2 linked regions of the Sediminicoccus rosea genome follow. The protein of the gene in region 1 interacts with the protein of each later gene in a pairwise test. Links are inferred from orthologs where the notes say so. Each region holds a gene or a part of one and is shown on either strand. Other genes may lie near its edges.

What was found.
Region 2: the proteins of R9Z33_RS04285 (region 1) and grxD interact in binary tests that used the Escherichia coli proteins (3 or more experiments, as listed by UniProt). The link is inferred for Sediminicoccus rosea from one-to-one orthologs.

Annotation. Positions count from the first base shown.
Region 1 is NZ_CP137852.1:912,481-915,622, forward strand. The notes cover bases 199-3,030. They hold R9Z33_RS04285 (BolA family protein), read right to left. Parts: upstream 1,837-3,030; coding sequence 1,561-1,836; downstream 199-1,560. Other genes in these bases: R9Z33_RS04280 (tripartite tricarboxylate transporter substrate-binding protein), read right to left, coding at 521-1,495; R9Z33_RS04290 (J domain-containing protein), read left to right, coding at 1,923-2,504; cobS (cobaltochelatase subunit CobS), read left to right, coding at 2,605-3,030. In the rest of the region: fabD (ACP S-malonyltransferase), read right to left, coding at 1-129; more of cobS, read left to right, coding at 3,031-3,142. UniProt on the Escherichia coli protein: Transcriptional regulator that plays an important role in general stress response. Has many effects on cell morphology, cell growth and cell division. Acts by regulating the transcription of many genes, including dacA (PBP-5), dacC (PBP-6), ampC and mreB.
Region 2 is NZ_CP137852.1:601,135-604,334, reverse strand. Bases 311-3,200 are described here. They hold grxD (Grx4 family monothiol glutaredoxin), read right to left. Parts: upstream 1,980-3,200; coding sequence 1,641-1,979; downstream 311-1,640. Other genes in these bases: purL (phosphoribosylformylglycinamidine synthase subunit PurL), read right to left, coding at 2,264-3,200; R9Z33_RS02910 (BolA family protein), read right to left, coding at 2,011-2,244; R9Z33_RS02920 (DUF1796 family putative cysteine peptidase), read left to right, coding at 564-1,484; R9Z33_RS02925 (sugar O-acetyltransferase), read left to right, coding at 311-530. In the rest of the region: more of R9Z33_RS02925, read left to right, coding at 1-310. UniProt on the Escherichia coli protein: Monothiol glutaredoxin involved in the biogenesis of iron-sulfur clusters.

The sequences.
Region 1 (3,142 bases):
GAGCTTCTGGCCCAGCGCGTCATCCACCTCCTGGAAGGTCTCGCGGGCGATGGGGAAGGCCTCGGCGAGGTCGCGGCCCATGCCGGGGGCCTGGCTGCCCTGGCCGGGGAAGACGAAAGCGAGTGACATGGCGGTTCCGTGATGGACGTGTGACGAAAGCCCCTTCGCGCCCAAGGGGGCGTGAGTCAACCTGGGCGCAAGCGGGATGCAAAGGGAGGGATGGTGGGGGTAGTGGCAGGCCAACCCACCTTCCAAGCCTATCCGGCCGCACAGCGGCTGGCGCCGCCCAACTGGGCGGATGGCCCAGCGCCCCCGTGGCGCGGCGAAGCCAAGCGCGCGGAGCGCGCGCCCGGCGCTTGAGGGCGGCCCAACATCCTATCCGGCCGCACAGCGGCTGGCGCCGCCCAACTGACCTCCTGGCCCATCGCACCAGTGGCGCGGCGAAGCCAAGCCGCCGGAGGCGGCGCCCGGCGCTTGAGGGCGGAAAAAACCCCTGCCTCGCGCCGGGCTGATCCGCTCCTTATTCCGGCTGGAACCCCGAGGCGCGGACGATTGGCCCCCATTCCTCGCGCTCCTGGCGGATGCGCGCGGCGAAGGCGGCCGGGCTGGCCGAGGTGCCGACATTGAAGTCGAGCCGCTCCAGCGCGGCGCGCATCTCGGGCGTGTTGCCCACCTGGGTGATGGCGTTGAACAGGCCCTGCACCACCGGCGCCGGCGTGCCGGCGGGCAGCAGGGCACCGAACCACTCATCCTTCGTCAGCGCCGGATGGCCCAGTTCCTGGAAGGTCGGCACGTCGGGGAAGCGCGGGTTGCGCTGCGCGGAGGAGACGGCGAGCATCCGCAGCCCCACGCCGTTCTGCGGCGAGACATCGCCCAGCACGCCCATGAAGGCGTTGAGCCGGCCCGCGATCAGGTCCTGCACGGCGGGCACGGCGCCGCGATAGGGCACATGCGTCATGCGGATGCCGAGCGCCTGGGCCAGCATCAGCCCCATGAAATGCGGGCTGGCCCCGGCGGCGGGCGAGGCGAAGGGGATCTCGTTCGGCTGGGCCCGCGCCCAGGTGCCGAATTCGGCGAGCGTGCGGGCCGGGTGGTTCATCGGCACGCAGAAGGCAAACGGGAAGGTGCAGACGGTGCTGACGGGGATGAAGTCGGTCAGCGCGTCATAGCGCACGTCGCGCGGGAAGATGTGCGGCTGCAGCGTCAGCATGGAGGCGGGCGTCTGCAGGTAGGTGGTGCCGTCCTTGTCGGCGTCACGGACGAACTCGACGGCGATGCGCCCGGCGGCGCCCACGCGGCCCTCGACGATCAGGTTCGGCGCATAGACGCCGCGCAGCCGGTCGGCATAGAGGCGCGCCACGATGTCCGAGCTGCCGCCGGCCGGGAAGCCGATGACGATGCGGGCGTTGCGCGCCACGGTTTGGGCCTGCGCAAGGGCAGGGGTCGCGAGGGCGAGGCCCGCGCCCAGCAGGGCGCGGCGTTGCATCGGGATCATGGGCGCTTCTCCATCGGGCTTTTATGAATTGGGGTTTACCCAATCCCCGGGCCCGATGCGAGGGGTCAGGCGACCTCGGCCGGGGCGCGCAGGGTCAGGGCCAGGGCATGCAGGCCGCCGGCGAACTCGCTGGCCAGCGCCTCGTGCACGGCGCGGGAGCGCGCGACGCGGTTCATGCCGATGAAGGCCTCGCTGACCAGGAGGACACTGTAATGCGTCTCGCCCTCCGGCCGCGCGCCGGCATGGCCGGCATGGCGGTGGCTGTCATCCACCACCTCCAGGCGAAGGGGCGCGAAGCCCTGGGTCAGGGCGGCATGGATGCGTTCGGCGCGTGGGGACATCCGTGCAGAATCCCAGAGGACGGGGCGCTTGCCAAGTTGTTGTTAACTTGGTTGCCAACTTGGGGGGGCACACCCATAACGAGCCGATGGCACGGCGTGCGAGCTTCCAACCCCAGACCGACCCGAAGGCGCCGCCGCGGCCGTGCGCCGCGCCGGACTGCCCGGCGGCGGGCGAGTATCGCGCGCCCAAGGACCGGGCGCTGCGCGAGTATCTCTGGTTCTGCCTGGATCATGTCCGGCAATACAACGCCGGCTGGGATTTCTACCGCGGCATGGCGCCCTCCGACATCGAGAGCGCCATCCGGCTCGACACGGTGGGCGGGCGGCCGACCTGGCCGCTGGGGCGGTTGGGCGGCGTGCGGCTCGACCCCGAGCGCATGGCGGACCCGCTCGGCATCCTGCGCGACGCGGCCCCGCGGGAGAAGCGCCGCGCGCCCCCGCGGGCCGAGGCGCCACCCGAGCTGCGCGCGGCACTCGGCCTGCTCGAGCTGGATTGGCCGCTCGACCCCGCGACGCTGAAATCGCGCTACAAGGAACTGGCCAAGCGCTACCACCCCGACGCCAATGGTGGGGACCGCAGCGCGGAGGAGCGGCTGAAGGACATCAACCGCGCCTATTCCCTGCTGCGCCAGAAGATCGGCCGCGCCGAGCCCGCCCATGCGGGTTGACCCACGCCCCGGCGGTGCCCGGGTAGCCCAATCGCACGGGCTGCCCTAACATCATCCGGACCTGTAGATGCCCACCTCCATCCAACGAAGCGGAAGCGTGATGACCAAGCTGGCCCAGAGCGGCGATGTGAGCCCCACCTCAGCCATCAATATGCCCGACACCACCGTCAACGCGCGCGACGTCTTCGGCGTGGACATCGACATGCAGGTGCCCGCCTATTCGGTCCGCACCGAGCATGTGCCCGAGCTCGACCCCTCCTATCGCTTCGACCGTGAGACGACGCTCGCGATCCTGGCCGGCTTCGCGCACAACCGCCGCGTGATGATCCAGGGCTACCACGGCACGGGCAAGTCCACCCATATCGAGCAGGTGGCGGCGCGGCTGAACTGGCCCTGCATCCGCGTGAACCTGGACAGCCACATCAGCCGCATCGACCTGATCGGCAAGGACGCCATCGTCCTGAAGGATGGCAAGCAGATCACCGAATTCCGCGAGGGCATCCTGCCCTGGGCGCTGCAGCATCCCTGCGCGCTGGTCTTCGACGAGTACGACGCGGGCCGCCCGGACGTGATGTTCGTGATCCAGCGCGTGCTCGAGGTCGAGGGCAAGCTCACGCTGCTCGACCAGAACCGCGTGA
Region 2 (3,200 bases), 310 kb from region 1 along the record:
TGCTCGCGGGCCAGAACTACCGGCCCGATGATCCGGAGTTGCAGGCCGAGATGGCCGCGACCCTCGCTTGGCTTGGCCGCTACAACACCTCCCACAGCCTCACCGCCGAAGCCCGCCACGCCCTGCTGGCCGGGCGCCTCGGCGCCGTCGGCCCCGGCGCCGTCATCCGCCCGCCCTTCCATTGCGACTATGGCTTCAACATCCGGCTGGGCGCCGGCGCCTTCCTGAATTTCAACGTGGTGATCCTCGACGTGGTCGAGGTCACGATCGGCGACCGCGCACAGATCGGCCCTGCCGTGCAGATCTACGCGGCCGATCACCCGCGTGACGCCGCCACGCGTCGCGCCGGGCTGGAATTCGGCCGTCCGGTGCGGATCGGCGCCGATGCCTGGATCGGTGGCGGCGCCATCCTGCTGCCCGGCGTGACCATCGGCGAGGGCGCGGTCGTGGGTGCGGGCAGCGTGGTCACGCGCGACGTGGCGCCTGGCGCCATCGTCATGGGCAACCCTGCTCGCCCCCGCACCGGTTGACGCCGCCCCCGCTTCGGCGGCACACGCAATGCCATGCCCATCCCTCCGCAGATCCCGCAGCGCGAAGTCCTGGAGGCGCTGGTCCGCGCCACCCATGTCAGCTTCCTCGGCCGTTCGGTGGACCCCACCTGGCTTGCCGCCTTCACGGATGAGCTGGCGCGCCGCGGCGTCAATGAATCGCTGGATGAGGTCGTCACCGACTTCATCCGCATCATCTACACCAGCCCCGAGGCGCAGAACCGCCTGATGACGACGCTGGGCGGCCGCGGCATGGAGGCGATCATCGCCCCCGGCCTCGCCTCCCGTCCCTCGCCGCTCGCCTGCATCGGCGCCGGCTGCACGCCGCGCGTCGCCGGCATGCTCAAGCGCGCCGGGCTGCGCCGCTGGGCCGGCCCCTTCGACTGGATGACCATCCCGGCCGAGGCGGTGCGCGACGCCATCGTGGATGACTGCGCCGGCCTGCTCATGGCCTCCGAATACGAGCCCATCCCGATGGAGGAGCGCCCGCCCGAGAGCGACGGCCATCTCTGCCGCCACCTCCGCCTCTCCGAGCTCTATGGTGAGACGATCTTCCACCACTTCGACCCCTCGGACCCGACGGGCTATGCCACGCTGGAGCGCGCGACGCTGCGCTTCCGCGAGGCGCTGCGTGGCCTGCACGGCAAGATGCTGCTGCAAGTGGTGGAGGAGGACGCGAACAGCGTCGCCACCTTCGCCGACACGGCCGACATGCTGGACCGCTCGGCGCGCGGCGCGATCCTGGTGACGATCGCCCTGGTCGAGGGCGCGCCGCCCGGGCCTTTCCCGGAGATGGAGCTGGGCCAGACGCGCGGCGTGCACCGCTACCTGCGCGCTCGGGTGATCTCCGAGGCGCAAGGCATCGCCTTCAAGGACCCGCTGGACGAGATCGTCCTGCTGCGCGGCGCCCTGGCCGCGCCGCAGCTCGGCAAGTAGCTTGCCAGGGGCCGCAAGGCTCCCAGCCACCGGCACCCACCGAGGATCCGGGCCGAACCGGCCCGGCGGATCGCGTCAGCGACCGGAAGCCAGCCGCGCGGAACGCGCGTGACGTGCCGAAGACACGCCTCCCGCGTCACGCGGCTGAGGGAAGGATCAGGCCTCGGCCTTGGTCGCGATGCCCTTTTCCTTCAGCATCGCCTGCAGCTCGCCCGACTGGAACATCTCCATCACGATGTCGCAGCCGCCCACGAACTCGCCCTGCACATAGAGCTGCGGGATGGTCGGCCAGTTGGTGTAGGCCTTGATGCCCTCACGGATCTCCATGTCCTCCAGCACGTTCACGCCCTTGAAGGGCGCGCCCACATGGCTGAGGATCTGCACGACCCGGGCCGAGAAGCCGCACTGCGGAAAGACCGGCGTGCCCTTCATGTAGAGCACCACGGGGTTGGACTTGATGTCCGCCTCGATGCGGGCGGTGACGTCGTCGCTCATCCTGGAAGTTCCTTCTGGCAAGTGGTCGCGTTCAGTCGGGCGCGCTGGTCTGCAGCGCGAGGGCATGCAGCACGCCGCCCATCCGGCCCTGCAGCGCGGCATAGACGATCTGGTGCTGCTTGACGCGCGAGACGCCCCGGAAGCTCTCGGAGATGACCTTCGCGGCGTAGTGGTCGCCATCGCCGGCCAGGTCCTCGATCGTCACCTGGGCGTCGGGCAGGGCCGATTTGATCAGCGCCTCGATTTCGGCCGGTTGCATCGGCATGGTGTTCAGACCCCCCGGTTCACGCGTCTTGCATCAGTTTCGGCAGCGTCGCCTCATGCGCCGCCACCAGATTGGAGACCGATATGGTCCCCTTTCCGGCGAGAACCAAGTCCCCTCCCCCGGATTCTCCGAGCTTGCGCGCCGGCACCCCGGCCGCCTGCGCCGCCGCCAGGAAGGCCGCGCCGTCCCGCACGGCCACGACGTAGCGCGACTGGTCCTCGCCGAACCAGAAGCCGTGATCCCCCGTGGCCTCCAGCCTGGCGCCGACGCCCGAGGCCATGCACATCTCGGCCACCGTCACCAGCAGGCCGCCATCCGCGCAGTCATGGCAGGCGGCCACGGCGCCGGCCAGGATCTGCCCGCGCACGAAATCGCCGTTGCGGCGCTCGGCGGCCAGGTCCACCGGGGGCGGCGCCCCCTCCTCCCGGCCCGCGACCTCACGCAGCCAGAGGGACTGGCCGAGCCAGCCTTCCGTCTCGCCCACCAGGATGATCGCAGCCCCCTGCGGCATGGCGAGGCCCACCGCCTGGGCCACATCCTCCAGCACGCCCACGCCGCCGATGGCCGGCGTCGGCAGGATCGCGCGGCCTTCCGTCTCGTTGTAGAGCGAGACATTGCCGCTGATCACCGGGAAGTCGAGCGCGGTGCAGGCGGCGGCCATGCCGCGCACGGCCGAGGCGAACTGCCCCATGATCTCGGGCTTCTCGGGATTGCCGAAATTCATGTTGTCGGTGATGGCGCGCGGCAGGGCGCCGACGGCGGTGATGTTCCGCCAGGCCTCGGCCACCGCCTGCATCCCGCCCGCATGCGGGTCCGCCTGGCAATAGCGCGGCGTGCAATCCGTGGTCATGGCGAGCGCGCGGACATGATCCTCGATGCGGACCACGGCGGCATCCGCCTGGCCCGGGCGCTTGGCCGTCTGCCCGCCCACCTGGGCGTCATACTGGTCCCAGATC